DNA from 3 places in the Faecalibacterium sp. Marseille-Q4164 genome. Region 2 is predicted to be linked to each of the others. Evidence: predicted binding sites of a transcription regulator. Region 2 holds the regulator's gene; each other region holds the start of a gene.
The links. Region 2 encodes HrcA, which represses chaperone genes, less so after heat shock. Its sites were predicted from a motif close to TGTTAGCACTCNNNNNNNNNGAGTGCTAACA; they were not measured.

Region 1 (7,858 bases), on a different contig from region 2:
CCAGAGCCTTCAGGACGATCTTGGCACCGGTGCGCTCGTCGCCTTCCAGTGTGTCGCACAGGGCGCGCACAGCGGGGATGGCGTTGATGGGAGCGGTGCCGCCGCCAGCGACAACGCCTTCCTGAACAGCAGCCTTGGTTGCGTTCAGAGCGTCCTCGATGCGCAGCTTCTTATCCTTCATCTCGACCTCGGTAGCAGCACCGACCTTGATGACTGCAACGCCGCCGGCCAGCTTTGCCAGGCGCTCCTGCAGCTTCTCACGGTCGAAATCGCTGGTGGAAGCCTCAATCTGGTTGCGGATCTGTGCAATGCGGGCTGCAATGGCATCCTTATCGCCTGCGCCGCCCACGATGGTGGTGTTCTCCTTGGTGACCTTGACCTGACGGGCATGGCCCAGCATCTGGACGGTAGCGTCCTTCAGCTCATAGCCCAGATCAGCGGACACAACGGTGCCGCCGGTCAGGATAGCGATATCCTGCAACATCTCCTTGCGGCGGTCGCCAAAGCCGGGAGCCTTGACAGCGCAGACGTTCAGGGTGCCGCGCAGGCGGTTGACGATCAGGGTGGACAGAGCCTCGCCCTCGATGTCCTCAGCCACGACCAGCAGCTTCATGCCGTTCTGCATGACCTGCTCCAGCAGGGGGACCAGATCCTGGATGACGCTGATCTTCTTATCGGTGATCAGGATGGCGGCGTTGTCCAGAACAGCCTCCATCTTGTCGGTATCGGTGACCATATAGGGGGTCAGGTAGCCGCGGTCAAACTGCATACCTTCCACGATCTCGTTGTAGGTCTCGGCGGTGGTCTTGTTCTCCTCGATGGTGATGACACCGTCGGAGGTGACCTTCTCCATGGCCTCGGCGATCAGGCGGCCGATCTCGGGGTCACCGGCAGAAATGGTGCCAACGCGGGCGATATCGTTGCTGTCCTTGACCTTCTGGCTGTGGGCCTTGATGGTCTCAACGGCCTTGGCAACAGCCTTGCTCATGCCGCGGCGGATATCCATGGGGTTGGCACCGGCGGTAACGTTCTTCATGCCCTCGGTGACCATGGCCTGTGCCAGAACGGTTGCGGTGGTGGTGCCGTCGCCTGCAGCATCGTTGGTCTTGGTTGCGACCTCACGCACCAGCTGTGCGCCCATGTTCTCGAACTCGTCCTTCAGCTCGATCTCCTTGGCAATGGTCACGCCGTCATTGGTGATGACAGGTGCGCCGAACTTCTTGCCCAGCACCACATTGCGGCCCTTGGGGCCCAGGGTGATCTTCACGGTATTTGCCAGGGTATCAATACCGGCACACAGTGCCTTGCGGGCATCCTCGCCCTGCTTGATCTGTTTTGCCATAATCAAATCGCTCCTTCAAAGCTCAAATTTCAATTTCAGAGGGGAAACTTACTCCACGATGGCCAGGATATCGCCCTGACGCACGATGGTGCACTCCTCGCCGTCCACCTTGACCTCAGTACCGGAGTACTTGCTGGTCAGGACCTTATCGCCAACCTTCACGGTCATCTTGACTTCGTTGCCGTCCACGATGCCGCCGGGGCCAACAGCCACGACCTCAGCCACCTGGGGCTTCTCCTTGGCGCTGCCGGTCAGGATGAGGCCGCCCTTGGTGGTCTCCTCGACTTCAACGGCCTTGATAACAACACGGTCTGCAAGAGGAATGATCTTCATAGTTCTTGCCCTCCTATAATAAAATATAATGAAAACTTTTTTGGCACCTTCGGCCCGTTTCTGCCGGGCCTTTGGTTGTTTAGCACTCCTTTTCTCTGAGTGCTAAGTGTATTGTACTCATCTTGAACTGAAAAATCAAGACCTTTTTGATTTTTCTTTTTGAACAATTTGTGACCACCCGAAAAAGTATCCTTACATCGAAAAAAGAGCAGTTCTCTTTTCCGGAGAGACTGCTCTTTTTCATCCAAACATCTTCTTATTTTACGTCCGCTCTGCTCCTTTTCGCCACAAACCGCTCATACGCCGGGGCAGGCAGGAGGATGCGGCCGCTCAGGGGGCGCAGAACAGCCTCCACCGCATCACAGGGGGCGCACTCGCCGTCGGCGGTGGCAACGATGGGGCCGCGGCCATCGGCGGGGCGCAGCGCCACCCGCCGGGCACGGCGGTAGAGGAAGTAGGGCTTTGCCTCCTCGGTGAGCTGGCCGTTCACAAAGTGCCGGCCGCTCTTGTACATCCCCAGCAGCTTGGCAATGGTCAGCCGCCCCACCCTGCGGACGATCATCACGTCCAGCCAGCCGTCGGCGGGGTCGGCCTCGGGGGCGGCAAGGAAACCGCCGCCATAGGCCCGGCCATTGCAGATAGCGCACATCAGGCAGTCCACGGTCAGCTCCTCGTCGTCGATGGTAAAGGTGACCCTGCGGCCGATGTGCCCGCAGAGCTGCTCCACGATGGAGAGCAGATAGGACACCTCGCCGCCGCACAGGGGGAGCCGCCGGAACTTGGGGATGCCGTAGGCCACCTGTGCGTCCAGACCCGCCGCGCAGATGGTGGCGGACAGGCCCAAACTGGTCTCCAACAGGTCGATGGTCACTTCCCCGCCCGCCAGCTGGGCATCGAGGTCTGTGAACTCTGCCCGGGTGCCGTAGGTGCGCAGGAAGTCGTTGCCGCTGCCGTAGGGCAGGCAGCCCACGGCGGCGTTGGCAAAGCCCTGCACGCCGGTCATGGCTTCCATGAAGGTGCCGTCGCCGCCCGCCGTCCAGATGCGCAGGCTGTCCCCTGCCTGCGCCGCCTCCTGGGCTGCGGCACGGGCCAGCTCCCGGGCGTGGCCCGCATATTCGGTGGTGTGGATGGTATAATCCGCCTCACTCCACCCGGCCCGGGCGGCAGCGGCTCTGATCTGCGGGATGAGCTGGGCAGTGCAGTCCTGCTTGCCCGCAGCGGGATTCAGTAAAAACAAATAGCGCATGGTTTCCTCCTTGGGGCATTTCGCTTTCTCTATGATAAACGAAAACGCCGGAGGATGCAAGGGGGAAGCGTGCTCACCCTCTCAGTCTCGCTTCGCTCGCCAGCTCCCCCGAAGGGGGAGCCAATGCATCTGTAAGGGGAGAAGGTGCTTACGGCTAAACCTCTCAGCCGTCGCTGACGCTCGGCAGCTCCCCTAGTAGGGGAGCCCTTGGCAGACCGTCGCGTTTTCGAGGTCTGGCGCTTCGCTCCTGTTGGCCCTGCTGGCGCAAAGTCTTATCCTTGCGGCAGATGTCGGTTTTGGAACCGACAGGCGATCATTGCGAAAAATGAACCTTATGCCAAGGGCCCCACTATTAGGGGGGCTGGCACGCGGAGCGTGACTGAGGGGTTTAGCCGATGGTTTGCTCTACTACTTCCCCCTCTTCCAACACGATTGCCCCATCCACCGTGCAGTCGGCGGTCCAGTGCTGGCCGGTGTGGGCCGTACCGGAGGCGATCTGGTTGGCGAGGGCCTGTTCCACGGCGCGGTCCACCTGCCGCCGCAGCTCCCGGGCCCCATAGGGCGAGCGCGCCCTTGCGGCCAGCACTGCTCCCACCCGGGGCGTATGGGTCAGCTGATACCCATTGCGGGCGGCACGGGCTTCCAGCTGACCCAGCAGCTTCTCGGCGATGGCACACAGGCTGTCCTCTGCAAGGGGACGGAACACGATGAGCTCATCCAGCCGCCCCACCAGCTCGGGCCGGAACCACTTCTTGGCTTCCTCAATGGCCTGGGCCGACTGCTTCTCGAACACGGCTTCGCTGCCCGCTGCAAAACCCAGCGGGGCGCTCTGCCCGGCCAGAAAGCGTGCCCCCAAGTTGGAGGTGAGCAGGACGATGGTATTGCGGAAATCGGCCTTGCGGCCCATGGCATCGGTGAGCTGGCCGTCCTCCAGGATCTGCAGCAGGATATTCTGGATATCCGGGTGGGCCTTTTCGATCTCGTCAAAGAGCACCACGCTGTACGGGCGGCGGCGGACGGCTTCGGTGAGCTGACCGCCCTCATCGTGGCCAAGGTAGCCCGGAGGCGCGCCCAGCAGGCGGGCCGTGGTGTGCTGCTCCTGATACTCCGACATATCGAACTTGAGCAGAGCTTTTTCGCTGCCGAACCAGCTGGCGGCAAGGGCCTTGGCAAGGGCGGTCTTGCCCACGCCGGTGGGCCCCAGAAAGAGCATGGCCCCCATGGGGCGGCCCGGCTCCCCCAGCCCGGTGCGGCTGCGCCGGATGGCCCCGGCCACCGCCGCCACTGCCTTCTGCTGGCCCACGATCTCGGCGTTGAGGCGGGATTCCAGCTTGTCCAGCCGTTCCCGCTCCTTCTCCCCCACCCGCTCCACGGGCACACCGCTGGCCTGCGCCACCACCCGGGCAATGTCCTCCCGGGTGAGGGTGGGGTCTGCTTTCCCCTCCCGCTCGGCGCGGATGCGGGCAGCGGCACAGGCCTCGTCCACAAGGTCGATGGCCTTATCGGGCAGGAAGCGCCCCGGCAGGTACCGCACCGAGAGCTCCACGGCCTCCCGCAGTGTCTCAGGCGGCAGATGCACGCTGTGGTACCGCTCGTAGCGGGGGGCAAGCCCCTCCAGGATCGCCGCAGCCTGTGCCGGGGTGGGCTCCTCGATCTGCACCCGGCCAAAGCGGCGCTCCAGCGCGGCATCCTTCTGGATATGGGTGCGGAACTCCTGATCGGTGGTGGCCCCGATGAGCTGCAGTTCCCCCCGGGCCAGCACGGGCTTCAGGATGCTGGCGGCATCAATGGCACCCTCTGCCGCGCCGGCTCCCACGATGGTGTGGAACTCGTCCACAAACAAAATGGCGCTGCCGTCCCGCACAAGCTCCTCCAGAAGGGTCTTAAACCGCTCCTCAAAGTCGCCCCGGTACTTGGTGCCCGCCACAAGACTGGCCATATCCAGCGCCAGCAGCCGCCGCCCCTGCAGCATCCGGGGCACGTTCCGGCTGGCGATGCGCTGGGCAAGGCCCTCGGCAAGGGCCGTTTTGCCCACGCCCGGCTCCCCCACCAGACAGGGGTTGTTCTTCTGGCGGCGGCACAGAATCTCCACCATCCGGTCCAGCTCCGCATCCCGGCAGAACACCGGGTCCAGCTCGCCGTCCACCGCGCGGCGGGTCAGGTCGCGGCAATACTTATCGCTGGCGCGGCTGCCCCGGGGCATGGCGCTGGCCCGGGGCGTGCCGGGCAGGATGAACTGCCCCGAGATCTGGCGGCACTCCCGCACGGCCTCGGCCAGCTGCACCCCCATGGAGGCCAGCAGCACCCCCGCCGCGCAGTCGGTATCCTCCAGCATGGCACAGAGCAGGTGCTCCGGCTCCGCCTTGGGCAGGTGGGCGTTCTGTGCCCCGATGAGGGCATAATCCATAGCCCGGCGCAGGTCTGGGGCCAGCGCCTTTCTGTCCAGCTGGCGGGCCGGGCTGGTGCGGCCCTCGGCCAGCTGACGGCGCACGGCGGGCTCGGTGATGTTCTTGCCCACCAGAAACCGCCCCGCCGGGCCGCGGTCGGTCTGCAGCATGGCAAGCAGCAGGTGCCCGGTATCCGCCCGGGCACAGCCCATGCTGCCCGCAAGCTCCACGGCTTCGTCCAGCAGCAGCCCTGCCTCCCGCGAAAACCCCTTGTGTCTGCCCATGCCGAATGCTTCCCAAATGCTCATGCTCTGCTCCTTGCTGTATTGTTTCATACACAGCAAAGTATAGGCCCGGTGAATGGAAAAAAATCAGCGGTTTGTGTCAACCCTCTCAGTCAAAGCCTATCGGCTTTGCCAGCTCCCCCGAGGGGGGAGCCAATTGCGGCCTGGCCTTTAGGGGCTGCTGAATTGAGACGATGCGTTGGCTCTCCCTTTGGAAGAGCTGTCGAGCAAAGCGAGACTGAGAGGGCGCTGCACAGCAAAAAAGCGCCGTGCAATGCACGACGCTTTCTCTGCGTTGATGGTTACATCTCTGCCAGAGCCTTTTTCAGGTTCTTGGCGATCTGGTCGGGGCAGCTGGTGGGGCGGGGGCCGCAGGTGGTCCCCTCCATGCGGGCGATGGCATCCTCGGCCTTCATGCCCTTGAGCAGGCGGCTGATGCCCTTGAGGTTGCCGTTGCAGCCGCCGATGACCTCAACGGACTCGATGGTGTGGTCATCGTTCAGCACGATGTTGGTCTGCTTGGAACAGGTGCCCACATTGGGGAAGCTGAAAGATTTGCTCATGGAAAACATCCTCTCTTTTTGACTTGCCCACAGTATACTACAAAAACAACGTTCCTGCAAGAGGCGGAACCTGCCCTCTTTGCCAAGGGCTCCCCCTTCGGGGGAGCTGTCGAGCAAAGCGAGACTGAGAGGGTGAGGATGCTCACGGACTTTACCGAACTCACCCTCTCCGTCATTGCTGACGCAATGCCACCTCTCCCGAAGGGCGAGGCCTTGGCAGTTCTCATAAGAATGCTCAAATCGGTTTACTTTTTTCTCTTCCTCGCCAGCTCCTCGATCCGCGCGATCTGGTCATCGGGGGTGGTGCAGGTGCCCACGGGATAGACCTTTTTGTGGTTGGCCCCGTGGAAGTCGGTGCCGCCGGTGTGGATGAGGTGATACTGCCCACAGAGGGCGGCACACTCGGCCTTGTCCTCGGGGCTGTTGCTGGGGTGGTCGATCTCGATGCCGTCCACCATCCCCTCCCTGACCAGCTCCCGGAGCAGGGGCATACTCTTGTACACGGTGGGGTGGGCGAACACCACCACGGCACCGGCGGCTCTGGCTGTGGCCAGCACCTCCCGCACCGGGATGTACTCGGGCGAATGGAGCACCCTGCCCCGCGGGTTCCAGCCGAACAGCTCATGGTAGCGCTCGCCGTAGATGCTGTCGGCAAGGCCCAGCTCCCGCAGCGCCTGCATGATGCCGCTCTTATAGAGCACGCCGCTGTCTCTGGCGTATTCCAGCGCCTGCTCGGTGCGGAACTGGGGGAAGATGGCTTCCAGCTCCCGGGCGCTCTGCAAACAGCACTCGTTGCGGCGCTGGCGCATGATATCGCAGTGGCGGCGCAGGGCCTCGCTCTCGGGGTCGGGCCAGTAGGCCAGCAGGTGGACCCGGTGCTGGCGCTCGTAATCGTAGCCGGTGAGCTCGGTGGCCGGGATGAGCTTTACCCCATCCTGCACCGGGTGGTCGTAGGCATACTGCACGCTGCGCAGCGTATCGTGGTCAGAGATGGCCATGGCATCCAGCCCCACCCGGGCTGCCATCAGGGGCAGCCGGGCCACGGGCACGGAGCCGTCGGAATAGGTGGTGTGGTTGTGTAGATCGCCGGGCATGGAATGGAACCTCCTGAGAATAAAACGGGCTAAACCTCTCCGTCATCATCGCTTCGCTCGATGCCACCTCCCCTAGTAGGGGAGGCCTTGGCATAAGGTTCATTTTTCGCAATGATCGCCTGTCGGCTCCAAAACCGGCATCTGCCGCAAGGGTAAGACTTTGCGCCAGCAGGGCAAACAGGAGCGAAGCGCCAACCCCCGAAAACGCGACGGCCTGCCAAGGGCTCCCCTACTAGGGGAGCTGCCGAGCGTCAGCGACGGCTGAGAGGTTTAATGCTTATAATAATTGATCAAACACCCGTCTGCCAAAATCTCCCGCTCATCGGAGGTCAGCGGTGCCATATAGAGGGCGAAGGGCTTCACTTCCTCACCCAGCACATAGGCAGGGATGTTCTGCAGATCGCCCTTGAGGGCTTCCCGGACATGGGGAATGAGGATGTAGTCCCCCAGGCCGAAGGGAGCCGCACCGTTGAGCTGGAAGGGCAGCATGCCCCAGTTGATGAGGTTGGAGCGGTAACGCTTGGTGGCGTACTCGTTGACGATGTTGGCCCCGGCCCCCAGCACGCGCTGGCAGCTGGCGGCCTGCTCACGGGCAGAGCCGTCGCCGGG
Region 2 (7,858 bases):
ATCCTTGCGCAGGTCGATGCCGTTCTCGTTCTGGAACGCATCTGCCATCCAGTCGATGATGCGCTGGTCGAAGTCATCGCCGCCCAGGTGGGTATCACCGTTGGTGGCCAGAACCTCGGTCACGCCGTCGCCCATCTCGATGATGGAGACATCAAAGGTGCCGCCGCCCAGGTCGTAGACCATGATCTTCTGGTCCTCTTCCTTATCGATGCCGTATGCCAGAGATGCGGCAGTGGGCTCGTTGATGATACGCTTGACGTTCAGGCCGGCAATGGTGCCTGCGTCCTTGGTTGCCTGACGCTGGCTGTCGTTGAAGTATGCAGGAACGGTGATGACTGCATCGGTGACAGTCTCGCCCAGATAAGCCTCAGCATCTGCCTTCAGCTTCTGCAGGATCATAGCGCTGACCTGCTGGGGAGTGTACTCCTTGCCGTTCAGGGTCACCTTGTGGTCGGTGCCCATATAACGCTTGATGGAAGCCACCGTGTTCTCAGGGTTGGTGATGGCCTGGCGCTTTGCGACCTGACCCACCAGACGGTCGCCGGTCTTGGTGAAGCCGACAACAGACGGGGTGGTGCGTGCACCCTCAGAGTTTGCGATAACAACGGGCTCGCCGCCCTCCATAACAGCCACGCAGCTGTTGGTAGTACCAAGGTCGATACCAATGATCTTACTCATAATGAAAGCTCCTCTCAAATTCAGAACGTTTTTTGTTTATATGATGCTCAAATGTTACCAAGCGGATGTTATATTTGAAAACCCTTGCGGGGTCTTGCAAAATCACTCTGCCACAACAACGGTGGCATGGCGGACGATCTTATCGCCCAGCTTGTAGCCCTTCTGGTAAACCGTGATCACGGTGCCGCTCTCCTGCCCATCGGGGGCGGGGATCTGCTGCACGGCATTCATAAAGTTGGGATCAAAGGGCTTGCCCAGCGCCTCGATCTCCTCCACATGGAGAGCATTCAGCGCCTTGGCGGCTTTGTCCAGCGTCATGGTCACGCCCTTCTTGTAATTCTCGTCGGTGGTGGGGGCGTTGGCCGCCATCTCCAGCGTATCCAGAATGGGGATGATCTGGTTCACGGCAAAGGACACGCCGTCGTTGAACTTCTGGTCAGCCTCACGGGTGGAGCGCTTGCGGTAGTTCTCATACTCAGCGGCCATCCGCAGCAGCTGATCCTTGGCCTGATTGGCATTCTTCTCAGCCGCGTCCAGCTTTGCCTTCACAGCCTCCAGCTCCCGGGCCTTCTTGTTGAAGAAGCCATCCTTTTTCTTGGGGTCTGCCGCTTCAGCGTTCGTCTCGGGAGCCGCTGCCTGCTCAGGTGCAGTTTCCGGGGCGGCCTGCTCGGCGGTGTTGGGCTCCACGGCAGGTTCTTCTGCCTGCGGGGTCTTTTTTGTTTCTTCGCTCATTCCAGGTCCTCCTTATAGATCACAGTCCGCCGGGGTGCGGCTGCCTGCGGGGTATCTTTTCGTTTGCCGCTCATTCCTTCGCCAAGCTGATCGGCAAAGGTGTGGAGCAGCGGCATCAGCTTCTGGAAGGGCATCCGGGTGGGGCCGATGAGGGCCACGGAGCCCCAGAGGCCTCCGCCCACCAGATACCGGTCACTCACGATGCACAGGCCGGGGATCTGAGGTTCCAGATCCTCGCCCAGCAGGATGCTTTCGCTCTGCTCTGCCGGGGGTGCAATGAGGGCGGCGGCCTGCTCTTCGTCGTTCAGCAGGCTCAGGATGCTGCCCACCTTGCCGTCCAGCTGGGGCCAGTCCAGCAGGTACTGCTCACCACCCAGATACACATGGGGCTGGGTGGAATCCTGCAGGATGGCGGCGGCGGCGCTGATCACCGGCACCAGCTCCGGGCTGATCTGGCTGCACAGCTCTGCAAGGAGCCGGGGCGACAGATCAACAGGAGCCACAAAGGTCAGGTTCCGGTTGAGCAGGGCGGCAAGCGCCGCTGCATTTTCCCGGGAAAGACCGGTGCGGACCCGCGCCACACGGGTGCGGACATAACCGGCAGTGGTCACAGCCAGCACCGCTGCGGCGCTGCGGCCCACCTGCACCACCTCGTAGTGGGCGATGCAGAGATCCTCAGCACAGGGGGTGCTGACGGCGGCGGTGCAGCCGCTGATGGCGGCCAGCGCCTTGGCGGCACCCTGTGCCAGCTTTTCCGGCTCGTGGTCAAGGCTTGCGAACACCGCGTCCACACGGGCGCGGGTCACACGGTCCAGCGGCTGGTCATCGGTGAGAAGATGATCCAGATAATAACGGTAGCCCTTGGCACTGGGGACACGGCCTGCGCTGGTGTGGGGCTGCTCCAGCAGACCCAGCTTGGTCAGCGCGGCCATCTCGTTGCGCAGCGTGGCACTGGAAACTGCCATATCAAAGTAGTTTGCCAGCACACTGCTGCCCACGGGCTCGCCCTCGAGGCCATACAGCGCAACGATCGCCTGCAAGACACGCTGTTTGCGTGCATCCATCGTCATAGCGCCTGCCTCCTTCGTTCGCTTTTTGTTCTTTAGCACTCCTTCTTCCTGAGTGCTAAGACCATTATATCCAATTTTGCGGCGCTGTCAATAGCTTCTCAGAAAAGTTTTGAAAGATTCATAATTCTGTCATAAAGGCCGCACAAAAAAGAGCCGCCCTGCGGCGGCTCTCCTATATAATAGATCATTCCTCCATCTGCTTTGCCAGAAATGCCGCCGCCACGTTCACCGCCTTGAGCTGGGCGGCATCGGGCTGGGCAGTGCGGTCCTCCGTAAGCAGGCCCACACTGCCGGTGACATCCCCCGCCGCAATGATGGGCACAGCGCACAGCAGCGCCCGGGGTGAGCCCTCACAGGGCAGCAATGCCTTTTCGGGGCTGCCATCGCTCTGGTAGGGCTTGCGGCTGTCCATCAGCTTTTCCAGCGGCTGGCTCACGCTGCGGTCTGCCAGATCCCGCCTGCCCGCACCGGATGCCGCCAGAATGCGGTCCCGGTCTGAGACAAAGGCCGTCAGGGCAAAGCACTTGCTCAGCACATCCACATACTGGGCCGTCACCCCGCTCAGTTCCCCCATGGGCGAATACTTTTTGAAGATGACCTCGCCATCCCCTGTTGTGAAGATCTCCAGCGGGTCTCCCCTGCGGATGCGCTGGGTGCGGCGGATCTCCTTGGGGATGACCACCCGCCCCAGCTCGTCGATGCGGCGCACGATGCCGGTTGCTTTCATAAGGTTCCCTTCCTTTCCATGTTCCGGTTTTGCTTCCAGATTTCTGTGAAGTATGGTTATTCTGTGGAAACAGGAAGGGAATTATTCATTCAGCTCCGGCCGGAGCGCTGCTTATCCTCATACATCCGGTGGTCGGCCAGGATGCGGATGGCACGCACATCGTCGCTGTCGCAGGGGTAGACCGCACAGCCGCAGCTGGTGCCGACCTGCACCTCTGCATCCTTCAGGCGGTAAGGCTCCCGGATGGCTGCCTTGATCTTTTCCACCCGGCTCTTGCAGAACCCCTCCGTTACGGCTCCGTTGACGATGAGGGCGAACTCATCCCCGCCGATGCGGAACACCGCATCGCTCTCCCGCACGCAGCCCCGCAGGCGGCTGGCCACCTCCTTGAGCAGCTGGTCGCCCACATCGTGGCCGTAACGGTCGTTCACAGGCTTGAAACGGTCAAGGTCGAGGTAGAACAGGACAAACGGTGTCCTGTTCAGCTCGTTTTCTTTCAACAATGCGTCAAAATAGCGTTCATTATACAGTCCGGTCAGGCCGTCGGTGTTGGCCAGGTCCTCCATCTGCTGGCGGGCCTCCCCTTCCTGCCGGAGGGCGCGCTCCTTTTCCTCCACGCGCAGGCGGGCATCGATGCGGACACCGTGCACCAGCACGATGCCTGCGCAGAAGAACAGCCCAGCCAGCAGCAGGATGGTGGCGTTCTGGATCTTCCGCATTCCACTGTCCACCACGTCACGGCCGACGATGCCCACAATAGACAGATCCTGAAAGCCCACAGGCTGGTAGACCAGATAATAGCTCTTGCCCTCAAGCCAGTAGGAAAGGCTGCCGCTGCGGCCCTCTGCCACGTCCTGCCGGGCCCGGGTCAGTGTGCCCGCATCCACCTGCGCATGCTTCTGCAGGTAGTCGAACAGGTTGTCCATCCAGTCCTCGATCTCGCTCTTGGGCTCCTCCGAGAGCATCACATCGCCATCGGGATGGATGATGTAGCAGTCGCTCTGGCCGCCGTAAGCACTGCCGCCGATCAATTCCTCTATGGTCTTATTCCGATAGCTCACGGCAAGGCTGGTGTAGGTGGTGCCGTCGATCTCCACCGGCGCAATGGGCGCAGAGTATACCACCCGGCGCTCCCCGCTCCGCATGATGTAGCTGGACACCGTAGGCTTGCCGGTGCGGTACATCTCCTCAAAGGCCGTCCAGAGGTGATCCACTTTTTCATGCTTGCCCCGGATGCTCCAATATTCGCAGTTTTCATTGAACAGATACACGCTGCTGTACCGCCAGATCTCCCGCTCGGCCTCATAGCTGCGCAGGCGTTCCTCCGCCAGGCCCTCCTCATTGGCAGCCTGCAGGCTCTTGCCCCACTCGTTCAGCATGTTCCAGTTGCTCCGGCTGAAGATGGTAAACGCCTTATCCACCTGCTCATAGGTCTCCAGCAGGTTGCGGGTGCCTTCGTCATAGAACTGCTGCCGGATGTACAGGATGTACCAGCACAGACCTGTCACCACGACCATCGCCAGCAGCAGCGCAGCTGCCGTCCATCTTTCTTTTTTCTTCCACATATTCAGCTTCTCCTCAGCAGAGTCCCAACTCTCTGCCCTTTTCCGGCTGCATTTCCACAGCCTGCGAAACCACGCAATTCCGTCGAATCAACACTACCAAATTCTGCTTTTTCTGTCAAGGCTTTCGCCAAAGATTATTCGCTGCAAATTTGGGGCATTCTTCTATCCTTTTGCTGCTGTGTATGTTATAATAAAATGTATGGATTTCTGAGGGGGTGCTCTTATGCAGCAGATCGTGATATTGGGCGGCGGTGCAGCGGGCCTTGCCGCCGCATTGGCCGCCGCCCAGTCTGCCCCGGCAGGGGCAGTGCGGGTGACGGTGCTGGACCGCAACCCCAGGTGCGGCAAAAAGCTGTTGGCCACCGGCAACGGCCGCTGCAATTTGGACAACACCGGCATTGCACCGGAGCAGTATTTCACCGCTGACCCCGCCGCCCTGCGGCCCCTGCTGGCCGCGGTGGATGCCGCCGCACCGCTGGAATGGTTCGCGGCGCTGGGCCTGTACACCCGCACCGATGAGGCCGGGCGGGTGTACCCCTACTCCAACCAGGCCGCAGACGTGCTGGCCCTGCTGGAAGGCCACCTTGCCCGGCTGGGCGTGGAGGTGCGCACCGGCTGCACTGTGCAGACCCTGAGCCAGAACCGCAGCGGCTATACCATCCTGTGTGAGAATGCCGAGGGTCAGGACCAGACCCTGCGGGCCGATGCCGTCATCTGCGCCATGGGCGGCAATGCCGGGCCGCAGTTCGGCACCGACGGCTTCGGCACCCGATTCGCCGCCCAGTGCGGCGGAAAGCTGGAGCCGCTGTACCCCTGCCTGACCGCCCTGCAGACAGCAAAGCCCAACCGATCTCTGGCCGGCATCCGGGCCAAGGCCGCTGCCACCCTGCTGGACCTCGACCGCCACTGCACCGTGGCTGTGGAAAACGGCGAGGTGCAGTTCACGGACTACGGGCTTTCGGGCATCTGCATCATGCAGCTGTCCGGCCATCTGGCCCCGGGGCGGGGGCCAAAGCGCCCGGCTGTGGAGCTGGACCTCTTCCCCATGCTGGACGAGACTGCCCTGACCGCCCTGTTTGCGGCCCGGGTGCCCCTGCTGCCGGGCAAGGCACCTGCGGATTTCTGGACAGGTCTGCTCAATCCCAAGCTGGGCCGCGCCCTGTGGGCAGCGGCAAAGCTGCCTGAAAAACCGGTGGACACCCTGCCGGATGCCGCCTGGCAGGTGCTGGCCAACGCGGCCAAGCACTGGCTGTTCGAGGGCCTGACCCCCTGCGGCTGGAAGCAGGCCCAGACCACCGGCGGCGGCCTGAGCCTGACCGAAGTGACCCCCAGCTTCCAGTTCAAGGGCTGCCCCGGCCTTTACTTTGTGGGTGAAACGCTGGACTGCGCCGGCAGCTGCGGCGGCTTCAACCTGCACTGGGCCTTTGGCAGCGGCATCGCCGCCGGGCGTGACGCGGTGCGGAGCCTGAAGCGGCCTGCCCCGAAGCCGAATAAAAAGAAGCGATAAAGAATGACCCTCTCCATCCCGCATCTGACAGACAGACTGCAGGGACGGAGAGGGTCATTTTCGTTTCAGGTACGCTTGTGTCTCCCGGACCACCACTCCCGAAAGCCCCACCACGCCCACAAGATTGGGCAGCATCATCAGGCCGTTGAAGGTATCGGAGAGCGCCCAGGCCAGATCCAGCTTCATCACAGCACCCACCAGCACCATAGCCGCAAACACCAGTTTATATCCTGCGGCGGCACACTCCCCCAGCAAATACACCACTGCCCGGGTGCCGTAATGGCTCCACCCCAGCGTAGTGGAATAGGCGAACAACAGGACCGACACCGCGATGAACTGCGGCCCGAACGCCCCAAACACCGTGGAAAAGGCCTGCCCCACCAGTGCGGAGCCTTCCACGCCGGTCAGGGCCGCACCGGTGTCCAGATCCACAAGGCCGCTGGTGAGTACCACAAGGGCCGTGAGGGTGCAGACCACCATGGTATCTGCAAACACCTCGAACATGCCCCACATTCCCTGCTGGACAGGCTCCTCCACGTTGGCCGCGCAGTGCACCAGCACCGACGCGCCCAGTCCTGCTTCGTTGGAAAAGGCTCCCCGCTTGAATCCCCAGCTGATGGCCCGGGCCATGCCGTAACCCAGCACCCCGCCCCCGGCGGCCTGCAAGCCAAACGCCCCCCGGAAGATGGCCGCGAATGCCGCTGGGACAGCCGCCCAATGGACACAGACCACGGTCAGCGCCCCGAACAGGTAGAACAGGGCCATGAGCGGGACGATGGCCTCCGTGACTGCGGCCACCCGCTTCAGCCCGCCCAGTATGACCCGCCCGGTGAGCAGGGCCAGTACAATGCCCGTTGCCACCGGCGGCACCCGGAACACCGCCTGCAGATTGCCCGCAATGGAGTTGATCTGGCTCATGTTCCCCATGCCGAAGCTGGCCAGCACGCAAAAGCAGGCAAACAGCACCGCCAGTGCCCGGCCAAAGCCGCCGCCCAGCCCCTCGGCCAGATAGTACATGGGCCCGCCGCACCATCTTCCGGCGGCATCCCGGCGGCGGTAGCAGATGCCCAGCACGTTCTCGGCATAGCTGGTCATCATCCCCAGCAGGGCCATGACCCACATCCAGAACACAGCCCCCGGCCCGCCTGCCAGAATGGCTGCCGCCACACCCACGATGTTGCCGGTGCCGATGGTCGCCGCCAGCGCTGTGCAAAGGCTCTGAAACTGGCTGATGGCTTCATCGTCCGTGTGGGCGGTCACATTCCGGTCCAGGAAGATGGCCCCGATGGTGTGCCGCATCCAGTACCCGAAATACCGCAGCTGGAAAAAACCGGTGCGCACTGTCAGCAGGCAGCCGGTGCCAAACAGCAGTGCCAGCCCCACCGGCCCCCATACCACACCGCCGACCACCGCATTCACCCGCGCCAAGCTCTCCCACATACACAAACGCCCCCTGTGCTCTACTGTATGGCACAGGGGGCGTTTTCATGCCCGGGCAGCGGTTTCTGTATAAAAAAGCGCATCCCGGCCCACCCTGTTCCAAAACAGAACGGAGGAACACGGGATGCACAAGAACGGT
Region 3 (7,858 bases), on a different contig from region 2:
AATCAGTCAACGGCAGAGGCTGCGCAAAGTTTTGCCGCAGCAATTCGGCAAATTCTTTGACGCTGACAGTCGAGTACTTGTATTCCATCCGATTGAGTTCAAGCAAATGCTTATCTGAAAGCATTTTGGCAAACTGTGCCCCATCCATTCTGCCCACCTCGCAGTTGATACTTATTGATACTATATAGTATCAATATATCGATTCTTTATAAAAAAGTCAACCGAAACAGGCCGAACCAACTTTTTTCCATACTTTCCGTCAAAATTCCCGTGGCACAGCCACGAATCACATCTCCATCGGCTTATTCCCCACTTCGTCCAGATACGCATTCAAAAATTCCGCTGCAAGGCTGTTGGGACGGATGTTTTCTCTGGCTTCCTGTGGGGTGAACCACTTGCAGCGGTCCACTTCGTGGTTGATATGCAGCGCCTTTGCGGTTCTGACGAAAGCCGTAAAGTTACACATCAGCGTGTTGGACGGCTCAAAAAACTTAGTACGGTTGAACCGGAGGTGCTCTACTTCCAACCCGGTTTCTTCCCGGACTTCCCGCACCACGGCGTGTTCTTCTGCCTCACCGCGGTTCACATATCCAGCCACCAGAATATAAGAGGGCTTGCCGTACTGCTGGATGAGCAGAATTTTCCCGGTTTCCTCATCCACAACAATCATGCTGACTGCCACATTGTACATCGGGAACCGGTATTGCTGGCATTTCGGGCAATAAGGCACAATGCCCTCTTCTTCCAGTTCTTTTTCAATCAATGCCATACCGCATTCAAAGCAATGCTTCTGAATCATTTTTACACTCCAAACACTGTTTTCGTCAGCCGGATACCTGCTGTCGTTTTCATCGTATGTTCCATAAAGGTTCGGATTGCCTGCTGACCGTACCCGCTTTCGGACGCATTGACGATATAATCCGCCTCAATCAGAATTTGATAGTCAATGCCGTCGATCTGCGCCGGGCTATGGTGGTGCCCTACCAGATAGGCCACCCGGTCGATCTGTTCTGCTGTCATGCCGGTATCCGCCAAGAACTCCCGCACCAGCGGGGCACCCTCCTGCTCCTGATATCTACCATTGGTGTTGCCGTACTTTTTGCGGCAGAGCGGGCAGGCGATATCGTGGGTGATGGCCGCCACCTCCAGAATAAACTGCGTGTCTGCGTCCAGCCCCTCCAGCTCACCAATGGTTTTGGCATAGGTCCACACGCAGCTCAGGTGCGTGATGTCATGGATATTCCCTTCGGAAAAGGCGATCATCTTTTCCATGATCTGTGCAATGGTCATCATTTGTTTTCACTCCCGTTTTTAACACTTAAATGTTCACCTTGATAAACGCGAAGTTGTTAATTACAGTCTCAGAACAGCGATCAGTTCTTCGCCGTCCATTTCACCGGTTTCTTCGAAACCGAAAGAGCGATACATCTGACGGGCAACTGCATTATCGGGTTCATATGATAGCCAACAGTATTCCGCTTCTCCACAAGGCATAGATTTTATGAACTCTAATGCAAGGCTGACCGCTTCTTTCCCGTACCCTCTGTTTTGATATGCCTTATCGATCATAAGACGCCACAGATTATAGTTTCCCTTTGCAATTTCAGGTGCATCCGTCCAATAATCATCAACATCAAAACCAATCATCAGGAAGCCTACAGGCTTATCCTCATCATATATACCAAACGGGAATGCATGACCGTTTCCCGTAATTGCAGTATACGCTTCAATGATGCTGATCTCATTGGTGGCAACGAAGTTCTTCTGCGATTCCGATACCGTCAGTTTCAGGATATCCCAGACATTATTACCATTTACTTTTTCTAAATGAAGCATATATCTTTACCTCGCTAAATCCCGATTTATCAAATAAGAATTTCCGTCAATTTTTCTCTTGATGCGGCTCGCTTCTAAGAGTAGGAACGAACTGTTCTGTTGCCGGAGACGGACCATTCGGGTCGGTCTCCGGCAGTATTTTTGTTATCGCCTATTAAAAAACAGCCGGAACGACTTTCTGCTGCGCTACATCGATGATGCCGTATGTATTCAGTCTGAGTTTGGGAATGACCGGAAGGCTGACGAAGGCGAGGGTCATAAAGATGCCGATATCTTCCACTACACCATGTGCCTTGAGGGCATCGTTCAGCGCCTGCATTTTCGCCGCAACGCTCTCTGCGCTTTCGGTGCTCATCAATCCGGCCACCGGAAGCGCAAGTTCTGCCACGACCTGTCCATCTGCCACAAACGCAAGTCCGCCTTTGTTTTTCCGCACAGTGTTGCCGGCCAGCATCATATCGGTATCGTTGTCCCCTGCCACGATCAGGTTATGGGAATCATGTGCGATGCTCGATGCAACGGCTCCGCATTTCAGGCTGAAGTTTCCTAAAAAGCCAATGCCCACATGGCCGGAGTGATGATGCCGCTCAAAAACGGCCAGTTTTACGATGTTGTGTTCCGGGTCCACACCGGGAGCCTTGCCCGGATGCCGTTGGAACGGGATGATTTTTTCCTCCGTAAGCAGCTCGCCCCGGTTCAGGCAGATGACACGCTCCTGCTCCCCGCTTTCCCGAAGTTCCAGGTCCTGCAGTGTGATCTCATCCAGATCAAAGGAATCCATAACGTGGGAAAATCTCACACGGTCGATGTCAAGCGGTGCGGGTTTCAGCGTTTTTCCGTGCTCGGCCACCAGCGTGCCATTCTTGTAAACCTGTTCGACCGTAAAGGATTCCAGATCAGAAACCACAACCAGATCTGCCCGGTACCCCGGTGCTACGGCACCGCGCTGCTTGAACCCAAAATACTGTGCCGGGACCAGCGTTGCCATTTTGACGGCCACTGCCGGGTCTGCGCCCAGCCGGATCGCTTTACGGATGTTGGAATCGATGTGTCCGCTGTCCAGCAGGTCACCGGGGTGCTTATCATCCGTCACCAGCATACAGCGGCTGCAATAGGGCTCCCGGAACAGCGGCATCAGGGCCTCCATATTTTTGGCAGCCGTTCCTTCCCGGATCATGATGTATTGTCCGCGCCGGAGTTTTTCCATGGCTTCCTCGATGTTGGAGCACTCGTGATCGGACTGAACGCCTGCCGCAATATAAGCATTCAGGTCCTTAGCGCTCAAAAGCGGCGCATGGCCATCCACGATCTTTCCCGCTTCGGTGCAGTCGCGGATCTTCTGCAGGATCTTCGGGTCACAGCGCACCGTTCCGTAGGCATTCATCAGTTCCGCAAGCCCCAGCACACGGGGATCGCCGTAGTAAGGCCGGAGCTGTTCTGCGTTCAGCACCGCACCGGATTCATCCAGATCCGTGGCCGGAACACAGGAGGGCAGCATGAAATAAACCGAAAGGGTCAGATTTTTTGTCGTTTCCAGCATAAAATCCAAGCCTTCCAGCCCCGCAACGTTCGAGATCTCGTGCGGGTCTGTGACCACCGCAGTGGTACCGTGGGGCAGCACTGCCTGCTCGAAGGCCGGACCACAGAGCATGGAGCTTTCGATGTGGATATGCCCATCGATCAGGCCCGGGCAGACATATTTGCCGTGCAGATCAACTTCTTTCCGGCCATGATACGTTCCCACGCCCACGATCGAATTTCCGCTGATGGCAATGTCAGCGGTGTCGATCTCATCAGTAAACACATTGACGATTCTGGCATTTCTCAAAACCAGATCGGCCAGAGCATCTCCTCTGCCTGCCGAGATCCGGCGTTTCAGTTCATCGGACTGCATAGAAACATCTCCTCTCTCTGAAGTTCGATTTTTTCACCTGTGGATCGGTTCTGCCCTTATTCTACCACGCCCTGCCGCTGCGGAAAAGATGTCGGGAAACAAAAATGGCCCCGGAGGGCTTGTTACAGCTCTCCGGGGCCACCTTATGTGCGTGTGTGACTTGGCGCACACCGTCAGCACTCCACTGCCACCTTGATCACGCCGTCCCGTTTCTTTTCAAACAGCTCGTAGCCCTCTGCGATCCGGCGCAGGGGGTAGGTGTGGGTGATGAGCGGTTCGGTATCGATCTTGCCTTCTGCGATGAGACGCAGCGTTTCTTCACAATCGCAGCCGTCCACGCCGCCGGTCTTAAAGGTGAGGTTTTTGCCGTACATTTCCGGCAGCGGCAGGGTCTGCGCCTTATCGTACAGTGCCACCACCGTCACAATGGCGTTGGGCCGTGCACACTCCCATGCCAGCCGGAAGGTGGAGTCTGCCCCTGCCACCTCCAGCACCACATCGGCCCCGCCGTGGTCGCTGTGGGCACGCACAAAGGCGGCGCAGTCCTCCGGCTGCACGGTGAGCACCTGCGGGTAGTGCCGACGGATGAACTGCAGGCGGCTTGCGTCCTTTTCACAGACGATGATGCGCTTGGGACTGTGCAGCATGACGCACAGCAGCGTGCAGATGCCAGTCGGCCCTGCACCGAGGATCAGCACGGTATCCTCGGGGGTGATCTCCGAAATGCGTGCCGCCCAAAAGCCGGTGGCCAGCACATCGCCCACCAGCAGCGCCTGCCGATCGGTGACGCCGTCCGGGATCTTGTTCAGTCCCTGATCCGCAAAGGGCACCCGGACATACTCCGCCTGCCCGCCGTCGATGCGGCAGCCCAGTGCCCAGCCGCCGTTTTGATCGGTGCAGTTGTTCACGAAGCCCTTTTTGCAGAAGAAGCACTCTCCGCAGAAGGTCTCCACGTTCACCGTCACCCGGTCGCCGGGTTTCACATTGGTCACCGCACTGCCCACTTCTTCTACGATGCCCACCATCTCGTGCCCTACGGTGATGCCGGGCACCGCCCGGGGCACGCTGCCGTGCTTAATGTGCAGGTCGCTGGAGCAGATGCTGGCAAGGGTCACCTTTACAATGGCGTCCCGCTCGTGCTGCAGCACCGGCTTTGGTTTTTCCATCAGGGCAAACGTCCCCTCTGAAACATAGGTATAGGTCAGCATGCTTTTTACCTCCATGCGCTTTGATATTTCCGGACTTGAGTATACCACGCAGCTCTCCGCCGATTAGATCTTGGGCTGATACTGCATGCTGGACACATTGTAAACGGTAACAAAAGCCTTGGGGTCTTCCCGGTTGATAAAGTTCATCAGCTTCTGATATTCGCTCTTGTCCACGATGGTAATGATCTCGTTGTGCTTTTCCAGATTGTATGCACCGATGGCCTCGTACATGGTCGCACCGCTGTGCAGGTCATGGAGGATGAACTGACGCAGCGTCTCCTCTTTTTCGGTGATGATGCAGACGCGGCGTTTGATGCTGTTATCAAAGATGAAATGGTCCAGCACGATGCCGTTGAAGTAAGTACCGAGGATACTCAGCACCACGGTCTTTTTATCGTAGACCAGGGCCGCGGAAAGCGCCACACACATTCCCGACAGAGACATGGCTTTTCCCAATTCCATGTGCAGGTACTTGTTCATGATCTTTGCCACGATATCCAGCCCGCCGGAGGATGCATTGCGGTTGAACAAAATACTCAGCCCGATGCTGACCACCAGAATATAGCACAGCACGTCCAGCTCCTGACTGCCGGTCATCGAGCCGAACTCCGGGAACAGCTTTTCAAACAGCCCCAGAAACACCGGCAGCAGCACACTGGTGTATACGGTCTTTGCGCCAAATTCTCTGCCGCAGGTAAAGAACCCGATGATGAGAAGCACGACGTTCAGGATCATCGTAATGACCGACAAGGGCAGCGGCACAAAATTGGACAGCACGATGCCAAGGCCGGAAATGCTGCTGACGGATGTATGGCTCGGCACCAGAAAAAAGAAAACGCCCGCCGCAATGATCGCCACCGCCCCGGTCAGGACTGCCGTCTCCCTCAGGACTGCGCCGGTCTTTTCTTTTACATCACTCATCTTTGTCCCCCTAAAATCAAATTTGTTTCACCGATTTCCTCATCTTTGTCGATGCGGACAAGGAGCCTACCGCCAAAGCGTTTGTATTCCATAGTGAAGTACCTCCATAAATTCCGAGTTGCTGTTCTCAGTATACCATGATTTTCCCTTGCGGAAAAGATAGCGAAACAAAAATGCCCCCGGAGGGCTTGTTGCGGCTCTCCGGGGGCATCTTATGTGCGTTGTGCTTTGGCGCACACGACCGGCGTTTTACTCGATCTCGATCAGGTTCGGGTTCTCAGGCAAAGCCTTCGTCTGCTGAGGAGCAGGCAGCTCGACGTACAGGACACCATCCTCGAACTTTGCGTGGATGTCCTCCTTCTTCACATCGCCCACGTAGAAACTGCGCGCGCAGGTGCCGGAGAAGGATTCGCGCCGCAGATAGCGGCCCTTCTTATCCTTTTCGTCGTTGCTGTGGCTGCGCACTGCCTGAATGGTCAGGTAGCCGTCGTTCAGATCCATCTGAACGTCTTCCTTCTTGCAGCCCGGCAGGTCAACAGCTACTTCGTAGCCGTTGTCCGTCTGTTTGACATCGGTCTTCATCATGTTTGCACCGCGCTTACCAAAGGTATCACGAGCCTCACGGTTCATCATACGTTCCAGTGCAGCGTCATTCCAGAACGGATCGAAGAAATCATCGAACAGGTTTTCATGGAAAACAGTCGGCATAAGCATAAATCATTCCTCCAATCCCGGCGTTCGGGTCGGGGCAAAAAATCTGAAGCGTCCACTCGGAAAGGCTTTCCGGGGAGCCTAGCGGCTCTCCTTTTGCCCTTCCTCCTGAGCACGCCACTGTTATAGCACCGTTCATTAGCAGTGTCAATAGAAGAGTGCTAAAATTCACAGAAAGATAATTTTCTGATAATCTTTCATGTAATCTTAGGCGTTTTTCAGGCATATGTCAGCCTTAAGCATTTGGCATCCACTCCATTCGCCACCAGAGTAGCAGCGATTTCCTCGAATGTCTTTACTACCTCCATTGCTTTTACCGGAACGACGATTTCGTCCGGTTCTCCTTTCTCCAGGAGACCTTTTGAAAAGCTCATGCCAGGGGTTTTCACTTCGCCAATATTAAAAGCCATCAAGTTCACTTTTCGTCCATCAGATGCCTCAAAATCAAAAAAATTCATAACTCCATCAAACACATCTGGCGACTCAAGTTCTTTACTGTCATAATCCAGTATATGCGCATGTTCTGAAACGATTGATTTGATTTTATCTACTTCTGCCTTTTCCAGTTGCAGTCCTTGTGTATTTTCTCTGTTCTCCTGACATTGAACGAAGCCATCTTCTGACACGGACACACGGCAAAGCGGCAGCCCCCAGGCATTTGCCAGCAAATAATCAAAAACGATGTTTTCTCTCATCCGAATTACCCTATCCTTCCATCTTCTGGATCACCGCACCCAGCCAGCGGCACAGGGTATCGCCTGCCTGATTTGCGATCTCCAGCACGCGGGCGTGGCTATGCTTGACCGTCTGGATGCCGGTGGCCATGTTGGTGATGCAGCCGACGGCCAGTACCTTCATGCCCATGTAGTTGCAGACCATGGTTTCCGGCACGGTGCTCATGCCCACGGCATCGGCTCCCATCCCCGCAAAGGCGCGAATTTCAGCCGCCGTTTCATAGCAAGGGCCCATAAAGCCCATGTAAACGCCCTCCTTGTAGGCAATGCCCAGTTCATCGGCGGTCTGCTTGGCAAGGTTCCGCAGTTCCAGACTGTAAGGTTCGGTCATGTCCGGGAAGCGGGGGCCGAAGCGCTCATTGTTGGGGCCAATGAGGGGGTTCGTGCCCATCATGTTGATGAAGTCGGTAATGAGCATCAGGGTGCCCGGCGCAAACTCCCGGTTGATGCCGCCGCAGGCGTTGGTCAACACCACCTTTTCCACGTCCAACAGCTTGAACACATAGAACGGGTAGCAGACTTCCTTCATGGAGTAGCCCTCATAGAAATGGAAG

Region 1: the regulator HrcA is predicted to act here: its motif matches at 1,753-1,783, upstream of groES (co-chaperone GroES).
Region 3: the regulator HrcA is predicted to act here: its motif matches at 6,707-6,737, upstream of J3352_RS00470 (Hsp20/alpha crystallin family protein).

Annotation. Positions count from the first base shown of each region.
Region 1 is NZ_JAFREJ010000001.1:225,142-232,999, reverse strand. Features, by position in the region: gene groL (chaperonin GroEL) at 1-1,342, opposite strand, end outside; gene groES (co-chaperone GroES) at 1,391-1,675, opposite strand; gene J3352_RS01110 (diacylglycerol kinase family protein) at 1,932-2,921, opposite strand; gene J3352_RS01105 (ATP-dependent Clp protease ATP-binding subunit) at 3,310-5,616, opposite strand; gene J3352_RS01100 (TIGR03905 family TSCPD domain-containing protein) at 5,895-6,155, opposite strand; gene J3352_RS01095 (PHP domain-containing protein) at 6,401-7,249, opposite strand; gene J3352_RS01090 (hydratase) at 7,520-7,858, opposite strand, start outside.
Region 2 is NZ_JAFREJ010000005.1:73,400-81,257, reverse strand. Features, by position in the region: gene dnaK (molecular chaperone DnaK) at 1-678, opposite strand, end outside; gene grpE (nucleotide exchange factor GrpE) at 781-1,410, opposite strand; gene hrcA (heat-inducible transcriptional repressor HrcA) at 1,407-2,480, opposite strand; gene J3352_RS07355 (stage V sporulation T C-terminal domain-containing protein) at 2,665-3,207, opposite strand; gene J3352_RS07350 (diguanylate cyclase domain-containing protein) at 3,297-4,772, opposite strand; gene J3352_RS07345 (aminoacetone oxidase family FAD-binding enzyme) at 4,996-6,279, shown strand; gene J3352_RS07340 (sodium:alanine symporter family protein) at 6,334-7,719, opposite strand; gene J3352_RS07335 (hypothetical protein) at 7,844-7,858, shown strand, end outside.
Region 3 is NZ_JAFREJ010000001.1:98,013-105,870, reverse strand. Features, by position in the region: gene J3352_RS00505 (hypothetical protein) at 1-148, opposite strand, end outside; gene J3352_RS00500 (NAD(+) diphosphatase) at 287-799, opposite strand; gene J3352_RS00495 (HD domain-containing protein) at 802-1,293, opposite strand; gene J3352_RS00490 (GNAT family N-acetyltransferase) at 1,354-1,836, opposite strand; gene ade (adenine deaminase) at 1,991-3,730, opposite strand; gene J3352_RS00480 (alcohol dehydrogenase) at 3,904-4,938, opposite strand; gene J3352_RS00475 (YitT family protein) at 5,002-5,859, opposite strand; gene J3352_RS00470 (Hsp20/alpha crystallin family protein) at 6,109-6,573, opposite strand; gene J3352_RS00465 (hypothetical protein) at 6,789-7,265, opposite strand; gene J3352_RS00460 (purine-nucleoside phosphorylase) at 7,276-7,858, opposite strand, start outside.